2 regions of the Paeniglutamicibacter sp. ZC-3 genome follow, and region 2 is predicted to be linked to the other one. Evidence: predicted binding sites of a transcription regulator. Region 2 holds the regulator's gene; the other holds the start of a gene.
The links. The regulator Rex, encoded in region 2, represses fermentation and respiration genes when NADH is low (regulators of the CRP and FNR family bind a similar motif). The targets are predictions, from matches to a motif close to CTTGTGAANNNNTTCACAAG.

Region 1 (14,369 bases), on a different contig from region 2:
CCGGGAGACCATCCGTGCGGCGCTGACCCGCCACATCGAGAAGGACCTGGGGCCGATGGCCATGCCGCAGTTGCCGCCGTCCCCGGCGCCCTTCACCGTGGCGGAGTATTTCCCGTCCCCCTCGGAAACCGGGTTGACCGACGAACGGCAGCACGCCGTCGCGCTGGCCTACATCGTGCCGGTGCGCGGCGAATGCTCCCCGCGCCAGGACGCGCTTGAATTAACCTGGCTGACGCCCGAGGAGGCGCTGAGCCCGAGCATCCAGGAGGAGTTCGCCGGCGGCCGGGAGAATTTGGTTCGCCAGGCACTCGCCCACGTCGGCTACGTCCGCTAACCTGCTGAACGGCGCCGCCTGCTAACCGATTTCGGGCAGCAGGCGGCGGCGGAACCAGGCCCCGTAAAGCGATCCGAGCAGCACCACCAGCATGCCCACGAGGGCTCCGATGATGGTTTCGAGCATCCGGTCGTAGAGCAACACGTTGTTCAGCCCCGTCCCGAAGGAGACGCCCACCAGGGCCAGCGGGGTGACGAAGATCTGGGCCAGGAAATAGTTGCGCGCTATGAACATCTCGGCAGCGAACTGCAGCAGCCCGATCATGGCCAGCAGCACCCAGACGGGCGGCGCGAAGGCGATGATGGCCGCCATCAACACCAACCCGGTGAGCGTGCCCAGAATACGGTGGACGCCGCGACGCACGCGGTGCCTGGTGGTGTGGCCCACCAGCGGCACGACAGCCGCCACCATGGCCCAGTAGCTGTGACCGGTAGACAGAGCCGGGGCCAGCAGGTTGGCGATGGATCCGGCCAGCCCCGCAGCGAGCAGGTACAGCAGCGCCTCGTTCCAGATCGCCAGGCGCACGGGCCGCGACAGCGGGGCCGGGGCGACGTAGGGGCCCCAGGATGTCCCCTTGGCGAAGAGCGTCCCGGAGAATCCCAGGACTATCGCGAACAGTACCGCGCCCAGCGCGGCGGCCATTGATTCGGCCAGCAGTGGCTGGTGCGGCATCGAGGCGATGGCCGCGAAGGCAAAGATATGGAAGAGCGACCCGCCGGGCCGCAATTGCAGGAATCCGGTGAGGACCGAACAGATCCCGGAAACCACTGTCGTAAGCCCGACGATCATCCAGGCACTTGCCGCAGGATCCTCGTGGTTTACGAGGTAGTGCGAGGCCAGCGCGGCGGCAAGGATGACCGCCAGGAACAGGCCACCGGCCTTGGACTGGGCCACCAGCCGGTTCGCGTAGCCAGGTACCCGGCCGTAAACACCGGTGAAGGCTCCAAAGATCACGAAGACCATCAGGTCCAAACGGTCGATGGCCAGCAGGGCAAAGAGTGGAACAAAGATCCCCACGGCCGTGCGCAACGCGATCCAGTGGTCGTTGTGTGCAGGCCCCAGGGTCAGCAACCCGCCAAAGTTCTTGCCCATGCGTGTGGTTGGTCGCCGTTCTCTCGGTCCTGCATTCTCGTACACCTTCCTCCAACGCTACGCCGCGAATCCCCTAGAACGCGGCTCTTGTGAGGGAAGGAATAGCATTGGGTGAGCCACCGCACGCCCCGGTTTTTGCCGCCACGCCGGGGGCATGCGGCACACTAGGTAGGTGCCGAACGATTCTTTTGATGCCCCTGCCCCCCATCCGCGCCAGGACGAGTTCTCCTTCGACGTCGGAACCCGGCTGACCCGCCCCGACGGGTCGGTGTCCAACGGACGCACGGGCGTGATCACCACCCCGCACGGGCAGATCAAGACACCGGCATTCATTGCCGTTGGCACCAAGGCTACGGTCAAGGCCCTGCTGCCTGAATCCGTGGCCGATCTTGGAGCGCAGGCGGTGCTGGCCAACGCCTACCACCTTTACCTTCAGCCCGGTGCCGACATCCTTGACACCGCGGGCGGGCTTGGCAAGTTCATGAACTGGTCCGGACCCACCTTCACCGATTCGGGCGGATTCCAGGTCATGAGCCTGGGCTCGGGATTCAAGAAGGTGATCGACATGAAATCGGTGGACCAGTCCGGTCCCGACGACGCGGTGGCCCCGGGCAAGGAACGCCTGGCCAACGTGGATGACGACGGCGTCTGGTTCAAGAGCCACATCGACGGCAACAAGCACCGCTTCAGCCCGGAGGTGTCGATGAACGTGCAGCACAAGATCGGCGCCGACATCATGTTCGCCTTCGATGAGCTGACCACGCTGCAGAATTCCCGCGGCTACCAAGTCGAGTCGCTCGAACGCACCCGCCTCTGGGCCGAGCGTTGCGTGGCAGAGCACTTCAACCTCACCGATGCCCGTGTGGGCAAGGACTACCAGGCGCTCTTTGGCGTGATCCAGGGCGCCCAGTACGAGGACCTGCGCCGCCAGGCCTGTCGGGACCTCGGCGCCATGGCCTTTGACGGTTTCGGGATCGGGGGCGCGCTGGAAAAGGAAAACCTCGGCACCATCGTGGGTTGGTGCGCGGAGGAACTTCCGGAGAACAAGCCGCGCCACCTGCTGGGGATCTCCGAGCCCGACGACCTCTTCACGGCCATCGAGAACGGCGCGGACACCTTTGACTGCGTTTCCCCCACCCGGGTGGCCCGCAACTCGGCGTTCTACACTCCCCACGGCCGGTTCAACCTTTCGGGCCAGCGTTACAAGACCGACTTCACTCCCCTGTCCGAGGAATGTGACTGCTACACCTGCCAGCACTACACGCGCGCCTACATCCACCACCTTTTCAAGGCCAAGGAACTTCTCAGCCACACGCTGATTTCCATCCACAACGAGCGCTTCGTGGTGAAGATGGTCGACGACGCCCGCGCGGCCATCGAGGACGGCACCTTCCACGAGCTCAAGGAACGTGTCCACTCCCGCTACTACGCCGGCGCTCCGGACCCGCAGGGTCTAAAAACCGTCTCCGCCTAGGCCGTCAAAGCGAACCTAGCCCGCGGGGCTGCCCTTTTTTGGCCGCAGCCTGCGAACGCCGACAAGCAACAGCACGGCCAGCCCCACGGCTACCAGCAGGACCAGCACGGGCAAGACGATGGCCAGCAGGCTCAGGCCCAGCGATGCCCCGTCCTCGGCGGTGCTCACCACCGGGGCGGCAACCCCGGCCGTGCCCAGGTTCAACAGCGGCCTCGAGCCCGACTTAAGCAGGTGGAACGCCAGTGCGATCGCCGCGCCTATGAGCAGCGGCACCCACTGGGCCGAGCCAAAGGTGTCGCCGGGGTCGGCTACGGCAACGGTCTCGGATCCGACGCCGGAGGCAAAGACGAGTCCGCCGGAGGCCGGGCGCACCACCGTTTGCAGTGCGTCGTTGACTGAATCAACCACCGGAATCTTGTCGGCCGCCACCTCGATGACCAGCAGCACCGCCAGTATTCCCAGCGCCCAGCCGTTGGAAAGCCAGCCCCATCCCTCGGGCAGCGCGACCCATGAGGTGAAGCGGTTCAGCAACCCCAGAACCAGCAGGGGAATATACGCGTTCAGTCCCGCGGCCGAGCTCAGCCCGGCGGCCGTGAGTAGTTCCATGTGCCCAGAATAGGCGCAGCCGGGGACGCAATCAGCGCAACGTGCCGGTGCCGCCAGTGGCCAACGGCCAACGGCCAACGGCCAACGGCCAAACACCGTCCTCATCCAATACCGGACGTGCCATGCCCCCGGGGGGCATCGAAAAGGCGATGGCTCCTTCGCCAAGTGAAAGCGAAGAGACCACCGCCTCCGTATTCGTGTTGCGGTTTGCCTACGCGGCGCCGCCCGCCACGGGGGCATGCAGCTCGTAGGTGGGTTCACGGCGCTTGAACCAACGGATCACCAGCGTGGTCACCGGGACAAAGAGGAACTCCACCGCAGTCTTGTAGATGAACCCGACCACCACGTAGTTGATGAACGTGGGAATGTCGGTGATTCCGATGACGGTGGCGGCAATCGAGCAGAAGATCAGGGTGTCGGCGAACTCGCCCACCCCGGTGGAGCTCATGAGGCGGCCCACCAGCCCGCGTTCGCCGAAGCGTTCCTTCATCTTCACCAGCACCCAGGAGTTCAGGGTTTGCCCGACCAGGAAGCCGAGCAGCGAGGCCAGGACGATGAGCCAGACCGGGCCCAGCGTGCGTTCGAGGGCTGCCTGCCCGTCGTACCACTCGGCCGCGGGCAGCTGGATCATGATCCAGAAGCACAGGGTGGAGAAGGCCGCCAGCGCAAAGGTGGTGATGATGGCGCGGCGGGCGACCTTGAATCCGTAGACCTCCGAAATGACGTCACCGAGGATGTAGGCCAAGGGGAAGAGGAAGAATCCTCCGTCGGTGACGATGGGGCCGAAGGTGACGCCCTTGGCGGCACCGACGTTGGAAAGGATGACCACGACGGCCATTAGTGCAAGAACTGTCGAAAAGTAGGGGCTTCCCGCGGACGCAAAAATGGCACGCGGGGCCTTCGGACGTTGTGTTGTTGAGGCGGTGTTTTCGCCCATGGTGATTCCCAATCGAAGAAGTGGTTCGCCAAGCCGGTCCCGGCGCAACGACTCCCGCCGCGATCGACGCAGCCAAGGGAATCGGGGTCGTGGGGACCACTCGCTGTATTAGCACTTGAGCTTCAAGTATCCCATGCCTTCGCCGCCTCCGATTTGGCGCTTTCCCGTTCCCGGGACCCCATTTGGGCCATCGCATTGGGCCTTTCACGGCTTGCATACCGGAGATTCCATTTTTGAACGCGTTCAAAAATAGATATGATTGAGACCAATGTCCAGCGTGGAAAGGAGCTCCGTGGGAAAGCCGACCGCCAAGAGCGCCCATACGCGCCAGCTGCTGCTGGACACGGCCATGGGGCTGTTCGCCACCAAGGGGTTCGCAGGGACCACAATGCGCTCGATTGCCCAGGAATCCGGGCTTTCCCTGGGCAATGCCTACTACTATTTCGATTCCAAGGACGCCATCGTCCATGAGTTGTTCCGCCAGCTACTCGAGGAGCACCGGACGGCTACTTGGCCGTTGTTGGTGCCGGGGAACAACCTGGAGACGAATCTGCGCATTGCGTTGGGCAAAGGCCTGGACGTCATGACGCCCTTCCGCGAGTTCGGACCCGCGTTTATTCGGACGGCCTTTTCCGGTTCCAACGCAGAGCTCGGCAATGTCCAGCGAGCCATGGAACTCGGATTGTGGCGCCAGGTGGTGACGGCCAGCAGGCCCCTGCCCCCGTTGGCCATCCGAACGGAACTGCCCCAGTTGCTGTGGCTGGTCCAACGGGGCATTCTCCTTTTCTGGGCCTATGATTCGTCCCCGGGTGCCGCACGCAGCCTGCGACTCATCAAGAACGTTGCCCCGGTGGTCGCGCGCTTGGTTGTGCTCTCGCGAATGCCCGTGGTCCGCAGCATCCTCGACGATGTGCTCTCTCTGGTGCGCACCGCAACCTAGGCCTCTCCCACTTCCGATTCCCCGCCCTGCCGAACGGGCAATCCCGGATTCGACAGGTACAGGCGTAGAGTCGGAGGTGAAGCCTCGCACGGGGCGCGAAACGCAACCGTCGCCACAGATCAGCGCTCATTTTGTGTCCCGAGTCGCCATTCCGTTGCCCGTCTATGGAACAGGAGCCGCCAGATGCCATTCGAGTCCTCAAACCTTCCGCCCTGGGTCCACTCTTTTGCCTTGATTCGTGACCGCACGGTGGTCCGCGACGAAGACGGGCGTCTGCACAGCATCGCCGAAGACGGAAGCGACTACGAAATCATCAGCACCTGGCCCCTTCCCGAGGAACTGCCCACCCTGCTGGGAGATCCAGGGCTGTCAGGGCATCAGGGGCAGACCAGGCTGACGTTCCTGGGTTCCCCGGACGGGGTCGCGAGCCGGGAACTTGCCGCACGGGGCTGGAGCCTGAGCGATCGGCGCGTCCTGCTGGTGGCGCTTGCCAACGACGTGGAGCAGGTGGCCGCGTTGCCGGAAACGGCAAGCCTATTCGAGGCCCCCATGAACGATTACGACGTGGTCGAAATCGCGGATTTCGACGCTCCTGTCGGCCGGGGCCGGATCCGCTTCGCCGATGGGTTCGCGCTCCTGTGCGACCCAAGCATCACCGCCACTTCCAATGTCGAGCAGTTCCGCGCCGCGATCCTTGCGAACCTTGCCGCCACGGCGGCACGCCAGGGGCTGCCGGTGCTTTTCATGGTCACCACAGCCGACACCGCCGCCGGCACGCGTTCTGAACGAGGCGCCGGATGGTCAAATGCGACCCAGCTGACCACCTTCACCAGGTCTTAGTTCCCGTTTTCCGTCCCTGGCGCGGCGCCGATGACCCCGTGCGTGTGGGCGCCCGCGGGAAACCGCCTAAAATGAATGCATGACTTCTGCCTCCACCGGGATCCGTCCCGCCGTTACCCTGACCATCGCCGGCTCCGAAGCAACCGGCGGTGCCGGCGCCCAGGCCGACCTGAAGACCTTCCAGGAGCTGGGCACCTACGGGATCATTGCCCTGACCTGCATTGTGTCCTTCAATCCGAAGGACAACTGGAACCACCGCTTCGTGCCGGTGGAGACGCAGGTGATCGCCGACCAGCTCGAGGCGATCCAGACTTGCTATGCCGGCGACCTGAAGACCGTCAAGCTGGGCATGATGGGGTCCCCCGCCACCATCGACACGGTTGCGGCCGCGCTCAAGGACCAGGCATGGGACAACGTCGTGCTGGACCCGGTGCTGATTTGCAAGGGCCAGGAACCGGGACACGCCCTGGACACCGACGAGGCGCTCAAGTCGACCCTGTTGCCGCTGGCAACGTTCGTCACGCCGAACCACTTCGAAGCCGAGTCCCTCTCCGGGATGAGCATCAACAACGTCGAGGACCTGACCGAGGCCGCCAAGAAGATCCATGCGCTCTCCGGTGCGGCGGTGCTGGCCAAGGGCGGCGTCCGACTCTCCGGCAGCGATGCCGTGGACGTGTTCTACGACGGCGAGACCCTCGAGGTGTTGTCCGCCCCGAAGGTCGGGGAAGTCGCCGTGTCGGGTGCCGGTTGCTCGCTGGCAGCGGCCATCACCGCCGAGCTGGCCAAGGGCGAGTCGCCATTGCAGGCAGCACGCAACGCCAAGGCCTTTGTCACCGAGGGCATTAAGAATCGCGTTTCCTCCGCGGCCCCCTTCGATGCCTTGTGGCAGGGCGGCTCGCGCTAGGAATTTCACACACCGCAGGTTGGTTGAAGTGCTGGTCCCGTGCATACACGGGACCAGCACTTTTGCGTTTCCCCAAAAAACGCCCGCGGAACACCGGCATCCGGCCCGAAAACCGTTTCGACGGCGTCCTTGCCCGATGCCATCTGTACGATTCCGGGCGCAGTGCCGGCGCTCCGGGCGGCCAACCTCCCCAAGAGGTTCACCGACTGACCACAGGCTATCGATCCCCGCCGACACTTCGCCGGGACACATTCGGGAAAATCTCAAACAACCCCTTGATATGTGCCTCGGCTCACATAGGATATGCGTGGGAAGGACACCGATAAGCAGCCATGGGTTTCCTCCCGCGTCACTCCCCTCGGATACAAGGAGAACCATGTCCAACCCGCGTCGTCACAGACTTGCGCGGACGATCCTGGCTTCGGCCTCAGGGCTTGCCCTGGCCGTCACCATGTCCGTCCCTTCCCTTGCGGCACCACCCACGATCGACCCGGCGCCAGGGTCGGATTCGCCATCCCTGGGCGGACTCGCCCCCAAGGCATTGAAGGACCTGAAGGTCTCCGGCCCCCTGTCGGTGGCCAAGGGAGAAGTCTCGGTCTATGTGCAGTTCGAGGGCGAAGGCGCCTTCGAGGCCACCCAGCCGGAGAGCGCCAAGGCCCCGCGGGGCAAGTCGGTCCAAAACCCCTCCAAGGTCAAGGAAATCCGCGACGGCATCAAGGCCAAGGGCAAGTCGGCGGCCAAGGACGCCAAGGCCGATGTCATCTACACGACCACCAATTCGCTTCCGGGCGTGGCACTGCGCGGGGACGCCGAGGCATTGCGCGCCCTGGCCGCGCGTCCCGACGTCAAGAAGATCACCGCGATCGTGCCCAAGACGCAGGAGAACAAGAATGCCGACATCGACACCCGCGCCCTCGAGGCGTGGACAGCGCTAAAGGAAACTGGCGAAGGCATCAGGATCGCGGTGCTGGATACCGGCATCGACTACACGCATGCCGGCTTCGGCGGCCCGGGCACACTCCAGGCCTACTCCGAGGCGCAGTCCTCCGATGTCCTGCCGGCCACGGACTCCGGGCTGTATGACCCGGCCAAGTTCATCGGCGGCTGGGACCTGGTGGGCGATGACTACAACGCCGACCCGAGCGCACCGGACTACCAGCCGGTTCCGCGTCCCGATTCCAACCCGCTGGATTGCGCAGCCGCAGGCCACGGCACCCATGTCGCAGGGACTGCCGCCGGGAACGGCGTGAATGCCGACGGGACCACCTTCACCGGGGACTACACCAAGCTCACCGCCGACGAGGTGGCGGGCATGCGCATCGGCCCGGGCAGCGCACCGGAAGCCGCCTTGGTTGGTATCCGCGTCTTTGGCTGCGGCGGCTCCTCCGCCGTGGTCGGCCAGGCCCTTGACTACGTCCTGGATCCCAACAACGACGGCAACTTCGATGACCGCGCCCAGGTCGTCAACATGTCGCTCGGTTCGGACCATGCGCCCGCGGACGACCCGGAAAACGACATCGTCAACGCACTGACCGACTTGGGCATCCTCTCGGTCGTGGCCTCCGGAAACGCCGGGGACGTCACCGACGTCGGCGGCTCGCCGGGCAACGCCCGCTCCTCGCTCACCGTCGCCAACTCCGTGGCCTCCAGGGTCACCCTGGATGGCATCACCGTCAATGCCCCTGCCGACGTCGCCGGAACCGCGGCCGGGCAATACTCGGCCAACTTCAACTTCACCACCGCCGACCCGGCCACGCTCATCGGCGAGGTCATCATGGCCCCGGCCGCCAACGCCTTCGGCTGCACCGCCTTTGAGCCCGGTTCCCTGACCGGCAAGTGGGTCTGGCTGCAGTGGAGCGAAAACCTCGAGTTCCCCTGTGGCTCGGGTACCCGCTTCAATAACGCCGAGGCCGCTGGTGCCACCGGCGTCATCCTGGACGCCGAGGTCTCGGTCTTCGAGGCAGGCATCGCAGGCAATTCCACGATCCCCGGAGCGCAGCTCACCAAGGCCTACTCCGACCAGCTGCGTCCCGCGGCCCAGGCCGGAACGCTGAACGTCACCCTTGACCCGGCTATGGTCGGAACCGCATCGAGCGAGTCCGGACTCGGGGACACCCTGAACTCGTCCTCCTCACGCGGAGTGCACGGCTCGGAGGGCGTGGTGAAGCCCGACGTCGCGGCCCCCGGCACGCTCATCGGCTCCGTCGGCGTCGGAACCGGCACCGGCCCGGCCGTCAAGTCCGGCACCTCCATGGCGACCCCGCACACCGCGGGCATTGCCGCCCTCGTGGCCGGCAGCGGCGACTACACCGCACTTGAGGTCAAGTCCATCGTGATGAACACCGCGACGGTGGACATCCTCGCCGCCAACGGCCAGGCCTACGGGCCCAACCGCGTGGGCTCCGGCCGCGTCGTGGCGGACGCCGCGATCAGCACCCCGGCCTATGCCTACGCCACTGCGGATCCGGACCTGACCACCGTGGTCTTCGGGGTCATCGAGGTGGACAAGAACAAGTACAAAGCCACCAAGTCCATCACCGTGGTCAACAAGTCCGATGAGACGCAGACGTACGACGTGAAGTACGTGCCGTCCACCGAGATCCCTGGCGCAAGCTACAGCCTGGACCGGAACACGGTCACGCTCGAGGCCGGCGCCAGCACCAAGGTCAACGTTGCCCTGAACGTCGACGCACGCAAGTACGCCAAGACCATCGATCCGACCATGGACAAGGCCCAGCTTGGCCTGCCGCGGGCCTGGGTCGCCGATGTCTCGGGCCGCGTGGAGCTTTCCAGCTCAACGGCCCCGACGCTGCGCGTCCCGGTGCATGCAGCACCGAAGCTGGTCTCCGACATGGCGGCCAAGAAGGTCAAGTTCGCCAAGGGCGCGACTTCCGGCACCATCGACATGGCCGGCGACGACATCCGCGTGGGTTCCGGAGACACCCAGGTGGTTTCGCTGGTCTCTGCCTTCGAGCACGGCGCCTCCTCGGACCGCCTGCCCGACAGCACCGACGATGTTCCCGGGGCCCGGGAGATGGACCTGCAGCACGTCGGAGCGGCGTCCACCGCCCCCACCACGGGAGCAACCGACGGTCTGCTGAACTTCGGCGTCAGCACCTGGGGCAATTGGGCCCACCTGGCCGGCGCCACCGAGGTCAACATCGAGATCGACACCAACGGCGACTCAGTGCCCGACTTCGTCACCTTCAACACCTACGCTGACGAACTGGACGCGGACCTGGTGGCGACCTACAGCCTGCAGTCCTTCCAGCAGGTCGACCTGCAGCTGCTCAACGGCCTGACCGGTGACGTCGATTCCAACACCTTCGACACCAACGTGGCTGGCTTCCCGGTGTCCCTGGCGGCCCTGGGCCTGGAGGGGTCAAGCGCCCCGATTTCCTACCGCGTGAGCACGTACTCCTTCTACAACTCCGATGAATCCGGTGCCTTGGCCCCGGTGGACGAGACCGATTGGATCGCCTTCAATGCGATCGCCCCGGCTTTGTCCTTCGCCGGTGCCGGAACCGTGTTTGCCGACTTGGACAAGAACAAGCTGACCGCCACCGTCGCCCCGGAAGCCACCGATGCCAAGGCCCTGTTCCTGCACCTGCACAACGCCTCGGGCAATCGCGCCCAGCTGGTGGATGTGGAGGTTCGCAAGTAGCACGGACCAACGGTGCCGAATGAACGATCGGCACCCAAGGGCGCGGCCCGGGGCCTGGACAGGGGAACTCCATTCGCTGTCCCGGCCCCGGGCCGCGCCTTTTGCGCTGTACCGGCGGCCTTCGGGACTAGGCTCGGAGCCATGGACGACACGTTGGCCTTCGAGGCACTTCTCCGGCAGCTTCCCACCGGTTCGGTGGCGGCCTATCGCGGCCCCCGGGACGGGGCCCGCATACACGTTTCCGGTCCCGCCGAGCCGTTGCCGGTCTTCAGCGTGACCAAGATGTTCGTTGCCGCCGGCGTCCTGCGTGCCGTCGATGCCGGGCTGCTCACGCTCGCCGATCCCCTGGCCTCGCGATTGCCCGGTGCCCCCACGGGCTGCACGATCGCCCAAGTGCTGACGCACACCGCGGGGCTGGGCAACTACACCGCCAACCCGGATTACCAGCACGCCATCAACGCAGATCCCGGCGAACCCTGGGAGCTGGAGGAAATTTCCGCAGCCAGCACCCCGGAGAAACCCGGCACATTCTCCTATGGCAACACGGGATACTGGTACCTGGGAGCCATGCTGGAGGGAATCACGGGCATGTCGTTGGGCCAGTACCTGCATCGGGAGATCTTCGAGCCCGCGGACATGGCCTCGACCCGCTACCCGGAACCCGAAACCTCGCTGACCCCTTCCGGATATTCGACCCTGTGGGCGGGACCCGCCGGCGCCGCCTTCTCCACACCTGCGGATCTATTGGGGTTCGGGGATCTCTTCGCGGACTCCAACCCGCTCTTCCCGTCTGCACTGTCCAACGCCGCGCGCGCGGCGTTCATGGATTCGGTTCCGGTGCAGGCGCCGGGACCCTGGAAAGAACCGCGCTACGGCGCCGGGGTCATGATCGACGCCGGGCTGGGGCTCTGGGGGCATGGAGGATCCGGGCCCGGCTATAGGAGCGCCGTCTTCACGTCCCCGGCCACCGGTGCCGCGGCCGCACTCATTTGTCCCGGCCAGACGGACTTCAGGCCGGAGTCCGCCCTGATTTCGTTGCTCGGATCCCACGGTTGACGACACCCGTACGTGGGCGCAGGATCGGGGCCGGGAGTGCCGCCCCTAGCGGCGTTCCTTGACCTCGAGCACCCGCAGTGCCGCGGAGTCGATGATGCGGGCAAAAGCCGGGTCCTTGCTCGCCTTGGCATGCAATGCCTTGGCTATGGCCGGCATGTTGCCGGCATTGACGCAGAGCATCATGGTTCCTCCTGCCTCGAAGAAGCGCAGGGCACGGGTACCGGGGGCCCAAGGATCCAGCTGCGCGGCCTCGCACATGTCGTCGGAAACGATGATTCCGTTGAACCCCAGGTCCTCGCGCAGCATCTCGCGCATGACTGTCGAGGAAAACGGAGCGATGTTCTTGGCGTCGATCTTGGCATAGTAGGCATTCGAGACCATTACCCAGTCGTTGCCGGCGGCGATGCCGTCCTTGAATGGCTTGAGGTAGGCGTCGTGCCGGGTGGTCCGGGTGTCGATGACATTCCTTGTGGTGTCGGTGTTCTTGGTGACGCGGCCAAGGCCGGGGAAATGCTTGATCACCGGGTCCACACCAGCCGCCAGCATCCCGGCGGAAAATGCGCGGGAAGCCGCCGAGACGGTATCGGGGTCGTATCCGTATTCACGTTTCCAGTATCCGATGGGCGCATTGGAGGGGGCGAACGCGGCCGAAGCGACTGTGTCCGCGACCGGTGCCAGGTTGACGTTGATTCCCGCCTCGGCAAGTTCTTGGCCCCAGTCAGAGGCCCTCTCGCGTAGCGTTTGGGTGGCCCAGCCGCCTTGGGTCAGTGCGGCCGGCAAGGTTGAAAAGCCACTGCCCTTCAGGACCTGGACGGAGCCGCCTTCCTGGTCGGTTGCCACAAACGGGTCGATATCCGCCGACAGGGTTTTCGAGATGGTGGATTCGACCTTCTCGACCACGGCGGCCGTTGTCGTGTTCCCGGCGCCGCTTCTGCCCTTCAGGAAGAAATTCCCCAGGGCATGCTCCGCAATGACCGTCCGGTCGGCCGAGCTGCTGCCGGTGGCCGGGACGCCGACCATGAGAACCTGCCCGATTTTTTCTTTCAGGCCCATGGCATCGAGGGTCTTTTCGGCGGCGCTTTGCTGCGGGGCGGACGTGGGTCCGTTGCCGGGTGTTGTCTGGCTCTGGTTCGGGTCCGTCGATGGGGTCGGGCTCGAAGAAGGGGCGGTGCTCCCGGGCGCCGACGTACCGGCGCTGCCTGTCGGTGCCGGCACCGGGGCAGGGGTGCAACCAGCCAACACCAGTGCTGAAAGGACCACCAGTGGCAATATCCTGCACCGCAGGGAAATTTTTGCTCGTGAAACGCTCATGGTGCGCAGCCTCTTTTCTCCACCACCTTCAGCGTGCCAGAAAAATGCGCGGACAGTGGCACCCAGACCCACCAATCGTGACGAGACACTCATTGTTCTCGATGCCTTCCCCGTCCAGGGATTGCCACGGGGATTTCAACCGGGACGATTTCATGGAAAGTTCTTGTTGCCGCCTGACTCAGTTTCCTCGGCACCCGGCCAAGCTGTCGGAGGGCAAGCCTATGCTGGGCACAGGACATTTCAAGGAGGAACCAATTGGCACCGAGCGCACTCCTCAGAACGACGACCACCGAGGGCATGCTGCAGTCGGGCATTTCCCGCCGGCATGCCCCGGAAGAACCGTCCGACGCCGAGCTGGTTCCGGATGTCTGGCAGATGCCGTCCCGCGGTATTGAATGGTGCGATTGCGGACAGCACCATGCCGTTGACCGGAAAATCGTGCTCGACTTCGCAGAAGCCGTAGTCGAAGACCGGGAATGGATGACCCACGACGAAGTCATTGATACAGCCATGGACCTGTGGAACTACGTGTCGGTGTGCGAGTTCTTCCTCATGGGTATCCGACGCTCGGCGAGCGCCGTGAACGGCGGACCGGCAGTGAAGTACCGCTTCGAACGCGGACTGGAAATCGTGGCGTTCTTTTCCAAGACCGGGCAGGGCTGCCCGGAGGAAATCTGTTCCTCCGTCCGAGACCGAGACAGCTAGGCCTTCACCACGGGGATTTCCGCCCAATCGGTAGTGAACTTGGGCGAGGAGAACTCCCGCTTCATCGACCAGCCCGGTTCCACTGCCAGTCCCCCGGAACCGAGTCCGATGGATTTGTTCCCGAATCTGGCCTTGACGGCACCCAGTACGTCGCCGACATGCTTTGTCGAAATGTCCTGTTCAAAGATTCCGAAGGCGGCCTGTCCGGGGTCGGGCTGCAGCCCGGAAAGCACGACCCCTCCGCGCACGTATGCGGCGCCGGGCCGCATGATTTCGCGCATGGCTCCGACGGCCAGGCGGGTCAGCAGGATTGGGTCCTGGGTCGGTGAGGGAAGCTTGAGCGTCACCGACGGAAACGAGGCTTCCCCTCCGGCAAAGCGGCTGGTGCCTGCGGTGACGGTGAGTAGCGTGGCCCAAAGCCCATCAGACATCAGCCGGGCCGCACCCCGCTGGGCATAGATCGACATGACCTCGACCATGTCCTCGATGGTGCTCACCGGGCTGGA
Region 2 (14,369 bases):
CTACAATTTTGGTCGGGGCGAGTTCCTCGTTAAAGCAAACAGCCTCTGCTCCCATTCGGGAACAAAGGCTGTTTCTTTGTGGCGGGGACAGGATTTGAACCTGTGACCTCCGGGTTATGAGCCCGGCGAGCTACCGAACTGCTCCACCCCGCGTCGGTAGATACAACAATAACAGTGGATGACCCAGCCACCTAATCGAGCGGTCAATTAGGTGAATTTACCTAGAATTGCGGCATATTCAGGCCATCGACGGTCACGTTCAGCCATTTTCATTGCCTAAAAACCGGCGAACACAGAATATTGCACAGTGAACTCGGTCACCTTCGCCATGGAGTGGGCGCTTCCGGCAGTCTCCCCTTCGGCAGATTCGCACCGGTGTTGCCGAGCCCCGCCCCTCCGGCGGCTTGGGGCTGCTGCATCCGCCCGCGAGGCCGCTCCCCCGGCGCATTAACGCCGGTGGCCCCGTACCCGTCATTTGACGCGTACGGGGCCACCGGGCTCCAAGGGCTGGCCTTAGATGCCGGCGTAGGAGTGCAGGCCGTTGAAGTAAATGTTCACGATGGTGAAGTTGAAGACGATGCAGAGGTAACCAATGATGCTTAGCCAGGCCGAACGGGCACCTGTCCAACCGCCCGTTGCCCGGGCGTGCAGGTAGCCTGCGTAGACAACCCAGATGACGAAGCTCCAGACTTCCTTGGTGTCCCAGCCCCAGTAACGGCCCCAGGCTGCCTCGGCCCAGATCGCTCCGGCCATGACTGTGAAGGTCCACATCACGAAGGCAACCGCATTGATGCGGTAAGCAAAGTTTTCCAGAGGTGCTGCGCCGGGGACCAACCGCATGAACGGCATCTTGTCCTTCTTGCCTGCGGCAAGTGCATCCATTCGGGCATGTTGCACGAGTTGGAGCACGTTCATGGCGAAGGTGATCGTGAACAGGGCCGAGGCAAGTACCGCGATGGAGACGTGAATGATCAACCAGTAGCTCTGCAGAGCGGGCACCAAGTGGGCCACGGGAGTCGGGAAGCCCATGGTGGCGCCGCACAGCATCACGGTGACCAGGCCGATGACGAAGGTGCCCATGAAGCGAAGGTCCTTTTTCAGCAACACGATCGAAAATACGAGGGCCACCAGGAAGGATCCTGTGGAGAGGAACTCGTACATGTTGCCCCAGGGCACGCGAGCGGCCGCAATGCCACGGGCAACCACGGCGAAGCCCTGCAACAGCACGCCCAGCCAAGTCAGGGAAACGGCAACCTTCGCTGCCATGCGCTTTGCGGAGGCTGTTGTGTAGTCCATGGATTCATTGACCAACGGGTTCGACGAACCGTCCGCCGGAGGGGCATCCCGGACACCGGCCGCAACCAAGGTCTTCTGTTCCGATGCGAGCGTTGCTGCATCGATCTCTTGGATTATCTTGCTGGACTTGGCAAGGTCCCATGCGAAGGCGATAAAAGCCGAGGCGTAGACAATTGCCGCCAGCAACATGAACAAGTCGCTGTACTGTCCCAGGGCCACATTGATCGTGGGCATGTCGTTTTCCAAAGGGTCTCCTAGACTCCGGCTCGCGCATTCGCGGGCCACTGCTGCTCAAGAAGCTTACGCAGCTCCTTGGCTTCGGATTCAAGTCGGTGGTCTTCACCACGGGCCAGCAATCCGTATTCGATTATCCGCTCTTCGCGGCCCGAGCCGTCAACGGAGTTCTTGATTTTCACCCAGGCACGGCGGCGCGGGGTAAAGAGCGAGATGGCCAATCCCAACAAGGCAAGCGCAGCAAAGATTGCCACCGGGCGCTTGCTGGGGTCGTAGGCGATATCCACGCCAATGAAACGCTTGAGCCCATCAAAGGAAATGCTGCCCTTTCCATCGGGCAATTCGTACGTCTGCCCGGCACCCAAGACAATTCCGCCTGCATCAAGGTTTCTACTGTTGAGTTCGGTGAGCTCGTCAGTTTCAAGCACGTACACATTCTGTGGCGTACCGTCATCCAGTCCCAGGTTCCCGTAGTAGGAGTTCAGCTGCAGCTGCGGATTGATCGCGTTCGGGTCGCCGGATATTGCAAACCCAGTCTCATCGGTCATGGCCGTGGGCAGAAGGAATCCCTGGAATCCAAGTTGCTCGGGATTCGCGTCGGGGACCTTGACGACCATCAACGAGGTGTACATGCCATCCTGGGGCACCGAGACCACGGGACCGCTGAAGGAGATGTCTCCGTTGCCGTCACGTACTGTAACCACGGGGGCGTAGCCGTTGCCAACCAGGTACATGTCAGCGCCATCGATGCGCAACGGATGGTTGACCCGAAGTTTTTCCTTCTCAGGTTCGGCATCCGGACTGCGCCGGGTCTCGACCTCGGCCGTGAAATCGATTGGCTGGCCGAAGTGCGTCGTGGATTCGCGGTCAAAGGTGATATTGAACTTGTCGAGCTTGACCGAATATGGATCCAGGGAGTCTTCCTGGAACCAGGTTCCGGGCTTGAAGGAATCGTAGGACACCAAGGAATTCACGAAGGTCTCCCCCTCGACAAGTACCCGCTGTCCGTTGTACCCGAAGGCGCCACCGACTCCAACCGAGGCCAATAGGCCAACGAGGGAGATGTGAAAGAGCAGGTTGCCGATTTCACGACTGTATCCACGTTCCGCGCCTACTGATGGGCTGGCACCCTCTGGCCTGGCTTCGGAGCGGTACCCACGCTTCTTGAGAAGCCCGGTGATATCCCGTACGACTTGTTCGTCGCTGATTCCCGACTCGTCAGCAGTCTGGATCTCGATGGTGCCGTTCTGGGGCAACCGGTTAAGTCGCGACGGGGTTCTGGGTGGCGGTGTGCGAAGCGCCTGCGCGTGCTTTTTTACGCGCGGCAGGATGCACCCGACCAGGGAGATGAACAGCAATAGGTAGATCGCCGAGAACCACACCGAAGAATAGACGTCGAAGAGCTGGAAACGGTCGAGCCATTCCCCGGTCGTCGGCTTATTGGTCAGGTAGGTTGTCACCTGCTCCGGGTTGATGGAGCGCTGGGGGAAAAGCGACCCGGGTACTGCTGCCACGGCCAAAAGCAGAAGCAGGAAGAGCGCCGTGCGCATGCTGGTGAGCTGGGTCCAGCCCCATCGGAGCATGCCCTTGAAACCGAGGGCCGGGACCGCTACATCTTTTTTAGAATCTCTTTTTGCCATTAGATGGGCAACCTGACCTCATTGGTGAACCAATCCTGTAATTGCGTAACCCAGGAACCCCATAGGCCGGTGGCCATCAAGATTCCCAGAAGTATCAACATGCCGCCGCCGAAGCGCATGATCGCCAACTGGTGCCGACGGAAGAACTTCATGGCCCCCATGCCACGCCGAAGCGCCGTGGCGATGAAGAGAAACGGGAGCCCCAGACCCATGCAGTAGAAGAACGTCAACAAGGCACCCTTGGCGGGGTTTGGGTCGATTCCTGTGCTCATGGCCAGCACCGCAGCCAACGTAGGGCCGATACATGGCGCCCATCCCAGGCCGAAAGTGACTCCCAGAACCGGAGCACCCCAAAGGCCGGCAGGTGGTTTCCGATGGATCTTCGCATCGCGTTGCATGAAGGAAAAGCCACCCATGAAAACGACACCCATGAGAATCACTACCGCGCCCAAGACCTGGATGATCCAGGCACCCTCGAATTGCATCCACGCAGCGATTTGCGAAAAGACCACGCCCGCCAGGACAAAGACGGCAGTGAAGCCCAGGATAAACAGGCCGATGCCTGTGACCATACGGCCGCGCTTTTGATCTGCGAGGTCGGCACCGGACAGGCCAGTGACGTACCCCAAATAGCCGGGAACCAAAGGCAACACGCAAGGCGACAGAAAGGAGACGAGCCCTGCAAGGATGGCAACGGGAACCGCGAGAATCAGTGAACCGTCCTGGATGATCTCAGCAAATTGGTTGCCTTGGGCCGGTAGCGTCAAGGCGCCGGCCAGCACGGAGTCGATCACAACGACTCGGTGAGAGCCGTGGTTATCAGGGCCTTGAGTGTGGGTTTGTCGGCAACACCAAGAATGCGGGCAGAAACGCGCCCCTGCTTGTCCAGCACCAACGTGGTCGGTACGGCCTTAAGCGGAACGTATTTGGTCATGGCGAGTTGGATCGTCCCCTGAGTGTCCTGCACAGAGGGGTATTTGATTCCGAAGGTGCGCTCAAAGGCTTCTGCCGCTTCCTTCTCATCCCGCACGTTGATGCCGATGAATTCCGCTTTGCCCTTGAACTCCTCATTGAGTTCGACCATGTGCGGGGCTTCGATCCGGCATGGAGCACAAGCCGCATACCAAAAATTCAAGACAGTAGCCTGCCCGGCCCAAGTGGCCGAATCGATAGTGGTTCCGTCATAGGCCACCGCGTTGATCTTTACGGTTTCGGTGCGTGAAGCTGGACCGTATTCCTCCACAGAACCGTCACCGGCAATGTAATTCTTGTTGTTGCCTTCCCTTGCCTGCTTGGCTAGGGGATCTTCGTCCCCCACACACGCTGCCAGCGGCAGCACGGCGGCACCAAGCAGTGCTGCGCGCAAGAATGTACGTCGTCCCAAGCGCTGTGCTCGGGACGAGATGGGATCGATCATGATCTCAAGCTCCAGGGATGTTCGCAGCGTTCGCCAGAAGGTCCACGCTAGGTTCTGCATATCGGACTGCGACCAGACTTTCACCATCAAAGTCCAGGCTAGTCACGGAGGTGAGAGTGCACTCGCGTTTCCGCGGGTCGTGCCATAGGGCTCTGCCCTCGGCGGAGCGGCGTGTCACCCAGATGGGCAGCTGATGGCTGACCAAAATGGCTTGCGCCCCCCGTCCGCCAAGTTCGACCGCGCGATCACGGTGTTCAACAATGGCGGTCATCATTCGTTCCACCTGGTCCCGGTAGGGTTCCCCCCAGGATGGACGAAATGGATTGACGACATAGGACCAATATTTTGGTTCCCTCAGTCGATTCTTGATCTGGGAAAGTCCTTGGAAGCGGTTCTCCGCTTCGATAATGCGATCATCTGTCATGATTTCCAGGCCCAAAGCCTGCGACGTCGGCATTGCCGTTTCCTGAGCCCGAACGAGCGGAGACGACACCAAGTAGGTGATATTGGCACCCGCGTTCCGTTGCTCCGTGAAGTATTCCGCGGCGCGCTCGGCCATTTGGTTGCCTAGATCGGAAAGGTGAAATTCCGGTAGTCGACCGTAGAGGACCCTGTCCGGGTTATACACTTCGCCGTGACGAAGCAGGTGAACGGTGGCAGTCGACATAGTTTAAGTGTCTCAAATCTTTGTACCGTTACCTAAACCGGACACTTGATTTTGCCCACGCACGAGGCTCATGGCGAGCACCGAAAGCGCAATTGCTGAACCGGAAACGACATCGCGTCCTCGTCGGCGGCGTGCGATCCCTGTCCCGAGGAAGGACTTCGGCGAGTGTCCCGATCCAATCGGAAAACCATCCTTTCGGAGGGGTGAAAAGCAATCTTCAACCGATATCGTGAGGGTAAGCCGTAGTTCGTCAAACTAAAGGAGCAGGTCATGTCAACCCCTGAGAATGATCCCGTGAACCCAGAGAAGCCATCGCAGGAACCGGCACCCCCGCAGTACGGACAGCGCGCACCGCAGGATCCGAATGCCGCCGGACAACCTCCCTACGGCCAACCTCCACAGAACGGGACTCCGCCAACTAATCCGTACGGCCAGCACCCCAACCCGTACGGCCAGCCCGCCCCAGCAAACAACCCATACGGTCAGCAGCCGCCGCAGACGCCCTACGGCCAGCAGCCATACGGCGGCTTCCCCGTTCCGCCGCAAGGCAACTTTGCTCCGCCCCAGATGCCGACCCATCGACCCAAGGAACTGGACACCTCCTTCTGGGCAATCATCGCGGCCGGCGTCGCATTCCTGCTGAGCTCGGTGTTCGGTTTGAGCACCACCGCGATCATGGAGCAGCTTCGGGCAGTCCCCGAATTGGAGGAACAGCTTTCGGCTGCTGGCATGAGCGTCTCCGACGCAATTCCCATGATCCAGACCACCGCAATCGTGTTCGCCGTGATCGGCTTGTTGATTTACGTTCTGATCGCGTTCATGATCCGCAAGGGAAGCGGCGTTGCACGCATCTTCGCGACGATTCTGGCTGTCCTGTCGTTGTTCAGCATTGCCAGCGGGGTCCTGACGGCCCTTTCCGTCGTCCTGGGAGTGGTTGGCGTCGTGTTTGCCTGGTTGCGTCCCTCCAGCCAGTACATTGCCGCTCGTCGGGCAGCACGTAAAGCCGGATACCGCTAATCATCAAAACGCTAAGAAGTGGTCCGTGGGATTCAGCCGTTGCCGGTGGAATCCCACGGACCATTTGAGTTTAAGACCGGTTCCCGTGGGCGATTTCTAGGAGTCGAGGTTTTGTGCGTGGTAGGCAAGGATTTGCAGTTCGGTGGCCAAATCAACCTTCCGCAGCACGACCCCTGCCGGGACTTGCAACACCACGGGTGCGAAGCTCAATATGCTTCGAACACCACATTGAACCAGCATGTCGCACAAATCTTGCGCCGCTGCCCCAGGCACGGATAGGACGGCAATATTGGCATTCGTGGCCGCAACGATTTCGTCCAAGTCGGAAATGTCTTGGACCTGCAGGTCCCCCACCGTCGTGCCAACCACATCTGGCGATGAATCCAGCAGCGCGACAACTTCAAATCCCCGGCTTCGGAATCCGCCGTATCCGGAAAGTGCGCGACCCAGGTTACCGGCACCGATGATCGCCACGCGCCACTGCCTCAAAAGCCCCATGGCCTTGGAGATCTGTTCGACCAGGTCGGTCACCGCGTATCCCACCCCACGGGTTCCATAGGACCCAAGCAAAGACAGGTCCTTGCGAAGGATCGCAGGATTGACCCCTGCCTCGGTGGCCAGCACGCCAGACGAGGTTCGCGCTTCACCGCGCGCCTGCATGGCACCGAGCGCACGCAGGTACTGGGTCAATCGCGCCAGGGTCGCTTCAGGGAGAATCCTGCCCAGTGAACCCGCGGGTGTTTGCTCCACCGATGCGCCGGGATCCAGGTCGTGCTCAATCGGAATTTCGGCAGCAGGGAGCTTCGCTTCGTTGCTTGCTGGTTGGTGTTCGGTGGGCATTCTGCTTTGACTCAATTCCTTGGATACCTTCATGTCTTTCCAACCAGTTCTTCCGATGCCACCGCATCACCCTTGGTGTCGCGGACAGGCGGCGGCTTCGTTGCCCCTAGCTGCTCAACAATGCCTCAAGGCGCTGGGCATCAATCACCCAAAAATCCCGTACCCGTCCGTCTACCAACAGCACCGGGACTTCTTCCGAATGTCGCGCCAAGAGTTCCGGGTCCTGATCGATGTCAACGCTTTGCCAGGTGTAATCCAACCTGCTGGTGACCTCGTCGAGTGTTTCGGCCGCGGCCTTGCAAAGGTGGCATCCGGAACGAACCAACAAAGTAATTTCCCGCGGGGTCTGCACACTGCTCATGACCCAACGCTACAGCTCCGGCGAAAAAAGATTGCAATAGACTGGTTGGATGCCCTCCAACCTTTCCCCCGTGACATTTGCTGGGCACGAGTCGGCGCCATCGGGCACATCTGCCGCCTTCTTCGATGTAGACAACACCATGATGCGCGGTGCTTCGCTCTTTGCAGTGGCCCGAAAAATGTATCAAAGGCGGGCATTTACGCTGCGTGAGGTGGCGTGGTTTGCCGTTCGACAGTTGCGGTTCGTCGCCCGGGGAGAGAACCTCGGTGACATCCACGCCATCCGTGACCGTGCGCTATTGCTGTCCGCAGGCTTCTCCGTGGCCGACATGGTTGCGCTCGGGGATGAAATTTATGACGAATTCATTGAGTCGAAAATCTGGCCAGGCACCCGCGCGATCGCCGAACAGCACCTTCACGCCGGGCGTCGGGTGTGGCTAGTCACCGCCACGCCGCTGGAGGTTGCCGCGGTTATGTCAAGGCGGCTCGGGCTCAGTGGAGCGCTCGGGACGACCGTGGAGCACATCGAAGGCCTCTACACCGGCCAACTGGTCGGCGAAATCCTCCACGGATCGGCGAAGGCCGGAGCTGTCCGGATCTTGGCCCGGGACCAAGGGCTGGATCTTGCCGAATGCTGGGGGTACAGCGATTCCCACAACGACATTCCGATGCTTGAGGCCGTGGGTCATCCCGTGGCAATTAATCCCGACCGCAGATTGCGACGCCACGCCAAGGACCGCAACTGGCCGGTCTACGACTTCCGAACCGGGCGCAGGGCGGCTGCCTTCGGCCTGAAGGCAGCCGGCGTCTCGGGAGTCCTCTGGGGCCTGTGGCGCAGCTTCGGTGCATTGCGCCGCCGTCCCTGACTCCGGGCAACGTCCGGCACGCCCGCCGCAAACATGCAAAAAGGTGCGTTCCCCATTGCGGGAAACGCACCTTTTTACATACTCAATTCCGGGCAACCCCGGAACTGGTATTTACTTCTTATTACGACGCTGGTGGCGGGTCTTACGAAGCAATTTACGGTGCTTCTTCTTGGCCATACGCTTGCGGCGCTTCTTAATAACAGAGCCCATAATGGTTCCTCACAAACTGATTCGATTGCCGACTACTATTTCTTCGGCACCAAAGCACCAGAATAGCCAACTGGACGTTAAACGTTCCTTAACAGATTACCTGCTTCTAGAGCAGATTCTGACCACTCGTGAAAATCGGCGGCGTTAGCCGGTGTTGAAGTCGCGCCCGAACCCGGCAGCCCGCAAGTACTCCTGTACGGCGTTTTCGGGTACACGGTAGGAGCGGCCGAACCTCACGGCCGGCAATTCGCCGGAATGGACGAGTCGGTAAACCGTCATCTTTGACACACGCATCACATCGGCGACCTCGGCGACCGTCATGAAACGCGCGCTGGCAAAGTTTTGCGATTCGACCATTCCCTGTTTCTCCTGACAATTTCACATAGCAATCGTGCCGTGGCGCTGACCGAGGAACGTACCCGGTCCGCACCAACACCTCAAGATACCCTATGCCCTTGTGATTCACTTTAGTGGCTCGTGGGGCCAATGTGAACGAAAGCCGGCGTCGTGGGCTGCCATATCTCGCCGCCGACACGGGGCTGGGGGGCTTAGCGCGCGGTCCGTACCGCTTCGGCCAGGGTCGCTAGCATTTCGGCACTCGTGTCCCAGTCCATGCACGCGTCGGTGACGGACTGCCCGTAGGTCAACCCCGCCAGGACGTCGGATCCTTGCGCGACGGCATCAGGGTCATGTTTCTGCGCACCGGCCACCAAGAAACTTTCAGCCATGATTCCGGCAATCATTTGGTCCCCGTCCGCTATGCGGGCGGCCAGCTCGGCGATGACCTCCCGCTGGCGCACGTGGGACTTGCCCGAGTTCGCATGTGAGGCATCGACGATCACCCGCGGGTTCATGCCGGCGTTGCCCATGGAGGCCGATGCCGCGCCAACAGGCTCGGCCGCGAAGTTCGGTCCGTCGGTGCCGCCACGCAGGATCAGGTGGGCGTCGTCGTTTCCTGCGGTCCTGACTACTGCCGTACGACCATCCTCGCTAATGCCCAGGAAGGACTGTGGTGCGGAAGCCGCTTGGCAGGCATCGATCGCCACCTGCACCGAGCCGTCGGTCCCGTTTTTGAATCCAACGGGCATGGATAGCCCGGATACCAGCTGCCGGTGCGTCTGGCTTTCGGTGGTGCGCGCCCCGATGGCGCCCCAGGTGACCAGGTCCGAGAGGTACTGGGCGCTGAGCGGCTCGAGGAATTCGGTGGCCAGTGGCAGGCCCAGGTTGCTGGCCGCCAACATGAATTCGCGTGCGGCTCGCAGCCCGGCGGACATGTCATGGCTGCCGTCCAGGTGCGGATCGTTGACCAGGCCCTTCCAGCCCACGGTGGTGCGTGGCTTCTCGAAGTAGCTGCGCATGACCACGAGCAGTTCGCCCTCGTGCTGCTTCGCGGCCGCGGCGAGCCTGGTGGCGTATTCCAGCCCGGCTGCAGGGTCGTGGATAGAGCAAGGGCCCACGATGACCAGCAGACGCTCGTCAAGCCCGGAGAGCACGGCACGGACTTCCTGGCGGGCCCGCATGATCCGGTAGCCCTGGGCATCGCCCACTGGCAATTCGGCAGTCAGTTCCGCGGGGGTGGGCAGCTCGGTGATTGCCAGCACCCGTTCATTGGTGTTGACGCGGGCCTGTGTCTCGGCGGCGATGGCGGTGCTCATGGTTTGGGGCCTTTCGGTTTCGGCCCCGCGCCGTGCAGTGGGGGGCCTCATGGTTTCAATGCGGCCCCGGCGATCACGCTGCGTATTCCTCCAGGGCCGCTATCTTGGAAATAGCGAAGGGCCGGCAAGCATAGCTTGCGGCCCTTGTCGGCTCTGAAGGTGGGTAAGCGAAATTATCGCGTCTTAGGCCCCTCCAGAGCCGACACAAAATACGCATACCAACGATTAGTCATGGTTGAGAATCTACAGCCGCGCCACGCGAATCACAAATGTGTTTCCATTCCCGGGCGACACAGTACGTCATGAAGCACGGCAAAGGGCGGGCCGGGCCAGGCGGGTCCATAATTGTTCCCGTCTGTCCCTGCCCGCCCTCTTGAGGCGTAATTCGGCTGGAGGCCTGTCTGCCTAGATGAGGCCCTGGGCCAGCATGGCGTCGGCAACCTTCACGAAGCCGGCGATGTTGGCACCGGCCACGTAGTTGCCCGGCACACCGTATTCGTCGGCGGTGGAGGCGCAACGGTCGTGGATGCCGACCATGATCTCGGTCAGGCGCTCCTCGGTGTGGGCGAAGGTCCACGAGTCACGGCTGGCGTTCTGCTGCATTTCCAGCGCCGAGGTGGCAACGCCACCGGCGTTCGCGGCCTTGCCCGGGGCAAAGAGCACCCCTGCATCCTGGAACAGCGAGGTCGCTGCGGCGGTGCACGGCATGTTGGCGCCTTCGGCCACTGCGACGACACCGGAGGAAATCAACTTCTTTGCGTCCTTGGCATCCAGCTCGTTCTGCGTGGCGCACGGCAGCGCCACGGTGGCCTCCACGTCCCAGACGTTGCCGCCTTCGACGAAGTGCACCTTCTTGGAATTGGCACGCTCGGCGTACTCGTTGATGCGTCCGCGTTCGACTTCCTTGATCTGGCGCAGCAGTTCAACGTCGATGCCGCGCTCGTCAACGATGTAGCCGGAGGAATCCGAGGCGGTCACCACGCGGGCACCGAGAGCCTGGGCCTTCTCGATGGCGTTGATGGCCACGTTGCCCGAGCCGGACACCGAGACGCGCTGGCCGTCGAAGCTGGCGCCACGGGTCTTGAGCATTTCGTCGGTGAAAATCACTGCGCCGTAGCCGGTGGCCTCGGGGCGCACCAGGGATCCGCCCCAGCTGATGCCCTTGCCGGTGAGCACACCGGACTCGTAGCGGTTGGTGATGCGCTTGTACTGGCCAAAGAGGTAGCCGATTTCACGGCCGCCCACGCCGATGTCGCCGGCCGGCACATCGGTGTATTCGCCGATGTGGCGGTAGAGCTCCGTCATGAACGACTGGCAGAAGCGCATGACCTCGGCATCGGACTTGCCGCGCGGATCAAAGTCCGAACCGCCCTTGCCGCCACCGATGGGCATGCCGGTGAGCGAGTTCTTGAAGATCTGCTCGAAGCCCAGGAACTTGACGATGCCCAGGTACACCGAGGGGTGGAAGCGCAGCCCGCCCTTGAACGGGCCCAGGGCGGAGTTGAATTCAACGCGGAAACCGCGGTTGATCTGTACCCGGCCTTCGTCATCCATCCACGGGACGCGGAAGATGATTTGGCGTTCGGGCTCACACATACGCTGCAGGATCGCAGCTTCGGCATATTCAGGATGCTTGCGCGAGACCGCTTCGAGGCTTTCGAAAACCTCGGTCACCGCCTGGTGGAATTCTGCTTCACCGGGGTTGCGACGGAACACTTCGTCGCGAATGGTCGCTAGATGCTGGTCCAAGTCTTATCTCCTCATCACTTGGGGCAGGCACGAGGGCACGCTGCCGCCATGTCTGGCGACACTGCCCCAGACGTCGAGAATGTCACGGCCGGGCACCGCCGACCCAACCGGGCGTCATCAATCGGGCACGGACGCGTAATCTTTTTGTGCTGCCGTGTATGCTTTTGCGCCGCACTTTCTGCGGGTGGAACGGCTGGGTACGGCTACCGTTTCCTGCCGAATTTCGGCTTGGGCAGGCGATCCAGGAAGTCATGGGCGCGGCCGGTCACCTGTTCCAGTCCGCGACCCACGGTGCGGCCCAGTTGCGCGGCGGCCACCGTGGCCTGGCTGGTCCCCTCGTGCGATGCCAACTGCGGATCGGCGTACGGTTCCGCGACCAGGTCGAATGCCGGGGCCGGGGGAACGAAGCCGTGCACCCAGGTCTGCAGGTTCAGGAACGTTGCGGATTCCAGGGCATAGTAACGGCGCTGTCCGTCGGCGCGCATGGAGACCATGCCGGCCTCGCGCAGGACCTTGAGGTGCTTGGAAACGGTCGGCTGGGAAACGCCCAGCGCCTCGACCAGGGAACCGACCGAACACGGCTCCTCACGCAGGGAGTCGAGCAACCTGCGTCGGGTGGGGTCGGCCAGGGCGGAAAAGATATCATCATGAGCCACCGCATAACCCTATCCGCATATACGCGCATTGGCATCTTTGCCCGGCTAGTCGAACCAGGGATCGAGTCCGAATAGGGGGAATATTTCCTTGCGGGTGGCCATGACCGTGCGGTCCACCGGGTCCGCCGGGTCGTAGCCGACCTCCCAGCTGCGCCACCACAATTCTGCGTTGTCGCCCATGGACTCGGGGGTGCGGATGCCGTAGCGCTCGAGCACGTAGTCGCGCCAGCTGCGGGGAACGGGAGTCGCCAGCGGGACCGGCTTGCCCGAGGCCACTGCCACCAGATGGCTCCACGTGCGCGGCACCACCGAGGCGGTGTTGTAGCCGCCCCCGCCGGTGGCGATCCACCGGCCGCCGCAGAGCCTGCGCGCCAGCTCGGCGATGTCCAGCGCATTCTGGCGCAGTGCATCGACGGTCAGCCGCAGGTTGGACAGGTCGTCGTCCCGGTGCCCGTCGCAACCGTGCTGGGAGACGATCACCTCCGGTTCGAAGGCCTCCGCCAACTGCGGGACCACAGCGTGGAAGGCCCGCAGCCAGGCGGCGTCCCCCGTGCGCGGGGGCACCGCGATGTTCACCGCGGTGCCCAACGCGTTGGGCCCGCCGATCTCGTTGGCGAATCCGGTGCCGGGGAACAGCGACATGCCCGTTTCGTGGATGGAGATGGTCATCACCCGCGGGTCGTCCCAGAAGATCGACTCGGTCCCGTCGCCGTGGTGCGCGTCCACGTCGATGTACAGGACCTTCTTCACTCCCCCGTCCAGCAATCGCCGGATCGCCAGGGCCGCGTCGTTGTAGATGCAGAAGCCGCTGGCCTTGGATGCGGAGGCATGGTGCATGCCCCCGCCGAAGTTGACCACGTGCAGGGCGCGCTCGCCCAGAATGGCATCGGCGGCCAGCAGGGATCCTCCGGCCAGCCGTGCGCTGGCCTCGTGCATCCCTGCATAGGCGGGGTTGTCCTCGGTGCCCAGGCCGCGCGCCTCATCGGGGATATCGGGGTTGGCACTGACTTCCCGGACGGCGGCGATGTACCGGGGCTCGTGGACTGCGGCCAGCTCCGCGTCGGTGGCCACCGGCGGGGCTGCCAGGGTGAGATTGGCACGCTCAAAAAGGGCCAGGTCCTTGCAGAGGCGGGCGGTAAGCTCCAGCCGGATCGGATGCATCGGATGGGTCTCGCTGAAGCGGTACTCCATCATCTGCTCGCTCCAGATCACCTGGGTCGTGGGCAGGGGCTCATTTACGGCAAACACCCCTTCAGGCTACGCGATCGGCACCTACACTGTGTGCCAAGACACCACCGGCGGCCCGGGCCAACGCCCGCGGAAACCGGCAACGCATGCCCGCACGGCCGCGCGTCGGCGGGCCACCGGCGAATCCCGAGGTGGCATGGTTTATTGTGGGAGCTTGCGGGGCAGGGCTTCCGCACCGAACTTTTCCACGTCTTGGAGCCGAGCAAAACACATGGGATCGTCCCCCTCTGCAGAGTCTGTGCGACGGCCGGGCACCGATAGCGGCGCCCCGGCCCGATGGCGCACACGCCTGGGACTGTGGCGCCGGATCGTCTCCGACTTCACCGTCCGCTCCCCCGCGCGTCTGGCGCTGGTCACCTTCGCCCTGGTGATCTCCTTGTTCACGTCCGTGCTGGCGCTTCCGGTGTCATCGGCCAGCGGCGAACCCACGGCCTTTTACGACGCGCTGTTCACCGCCGTCTCCGCGGTGTGCGTCACGGGCCTGACGGTTGTCTCCACCGCCACCCACTGGTCC

Region 1: OIU93_RS10095 (queuosine precursor transporter) is a predicted target of Rex. The motif match lies at 4,674-4,693, and genes of this name have one in related genera.

Annotation. Positions count from the first base shown of each region.
Region 1 covers NZ_JAOYTG010000007.1:175,837-190,205, reverse strand. The annotation lists gene OIU93_RS10115 (NUDIX hydrolase family protein) at 1-334, shown strand, start outside; gene OIU93_RS10110 (FUSC family protein) at 356-1,426, opposite strand; gene tgt (tRNA guanosine(34) transglycosylase Tgt) at 1,599-2,900, shown strand; gene OIU93_RS10100 (DUF4126 domain-containing protein) at 2,916-3,506, opposite strand; gene OIU93_RS10095 (queuosine precursor transporter) at 3,718-4,443, opposite strand; gene OIU93_RS10090 (TetR/AcrR family transcriptional regulator) at 4,736-5,383, shown strand; gene OIU93_RS10085 (hypothetical protein) at 5,567-6,223, shown strand; gene thiD (bifunctional hydroxymethylpyrimidine kinase/phosphomethylpyrimidine kinase) at 6,303-7,127, shown strand; gene OIU93_RS10075 (S8 family serine peptidase) at 7,504-10,791, shown strand; gene OIU93_RS10070 (serine hydrolase) at 10,933-11,847, shown strand; gene OIU93_RS10065 (glycoside hydrolase family 3 N-terminal domain-containing protein) at 11,893-13,158, opposite strand; gene OIU93_RS10060 (hypothetical protein) at 13,414-13,863, shown strand; gene OIU93_RS10055 (Y-family DNA polymerase) at 13,860-14,369, opposite strand, start outside.
Region 2 covers NZ_JAOYTG010000011.1:77,016-91,384, reverse strand. The annotation lists tRNA gene OIU93_RS12695 (tRNA-Met) at 80-153, opposite strand; gene ccsB (c-type cytochrome biogenesis protein CcsB) at 514-1,530, opposite strand; gene OIU93_RS12685 (cytochrome c biogenesis protein ResB) at 1,551-3,170, opposite strand; gene OIU93_RS12680 (cytochrome c biogenesis CcdA family protein) at 3,170-3,952, opposite strand; gene OIU93_RS12675 (TlpA disulfide reductase family protein) at 3,961-4,587, opposite strand; gene OIU93_RS12670 (histidine phosphatase family protein) at 4,592-5,254, opposite strand; gene OIU93_RS12665 (hypothetical protein) at 5,525-6,271, shown strand; gene OIU93_RS12660 (redox-sensing transcriptional repressor Rex) at 6,368-7,111, opposite strand; gene OIU93_RS12655 (glutaredoxin family protein) at 7,218-7,472, opposite strand; gene OIU93_RS12650 (HAD family phosphatase) at 7,522-8,337, shown strand; gene OIU93_RS12645 (30S ribosomal protein bS22) at 8,449-8,547, opposite strand; gene OIU93_RS12640 (helix-turn-helix domain-containing protein) at 8,692-8,904, opposite strand; gene OIU93_RS12635 (3-deoxy-7-phosphoheptulonate synthase) at 9,096-10,202, opposite strand; gene gdhA (NADP-specific glutamate dehydrogenase) at 10,608-11,951, opposite strand; gene OIU93_RS12625 (helix-turn-helix transcriptional regulator) at 12,155-12,607, opposite strand; gene OIU93_RS12620 (acetoin utilization protein AcuC) at 12,653-13,801, opposite strand; gene OIU93_RS12615 (TrkH family potassium uptake protein) at 14,067-14,369, shown strand, end outside.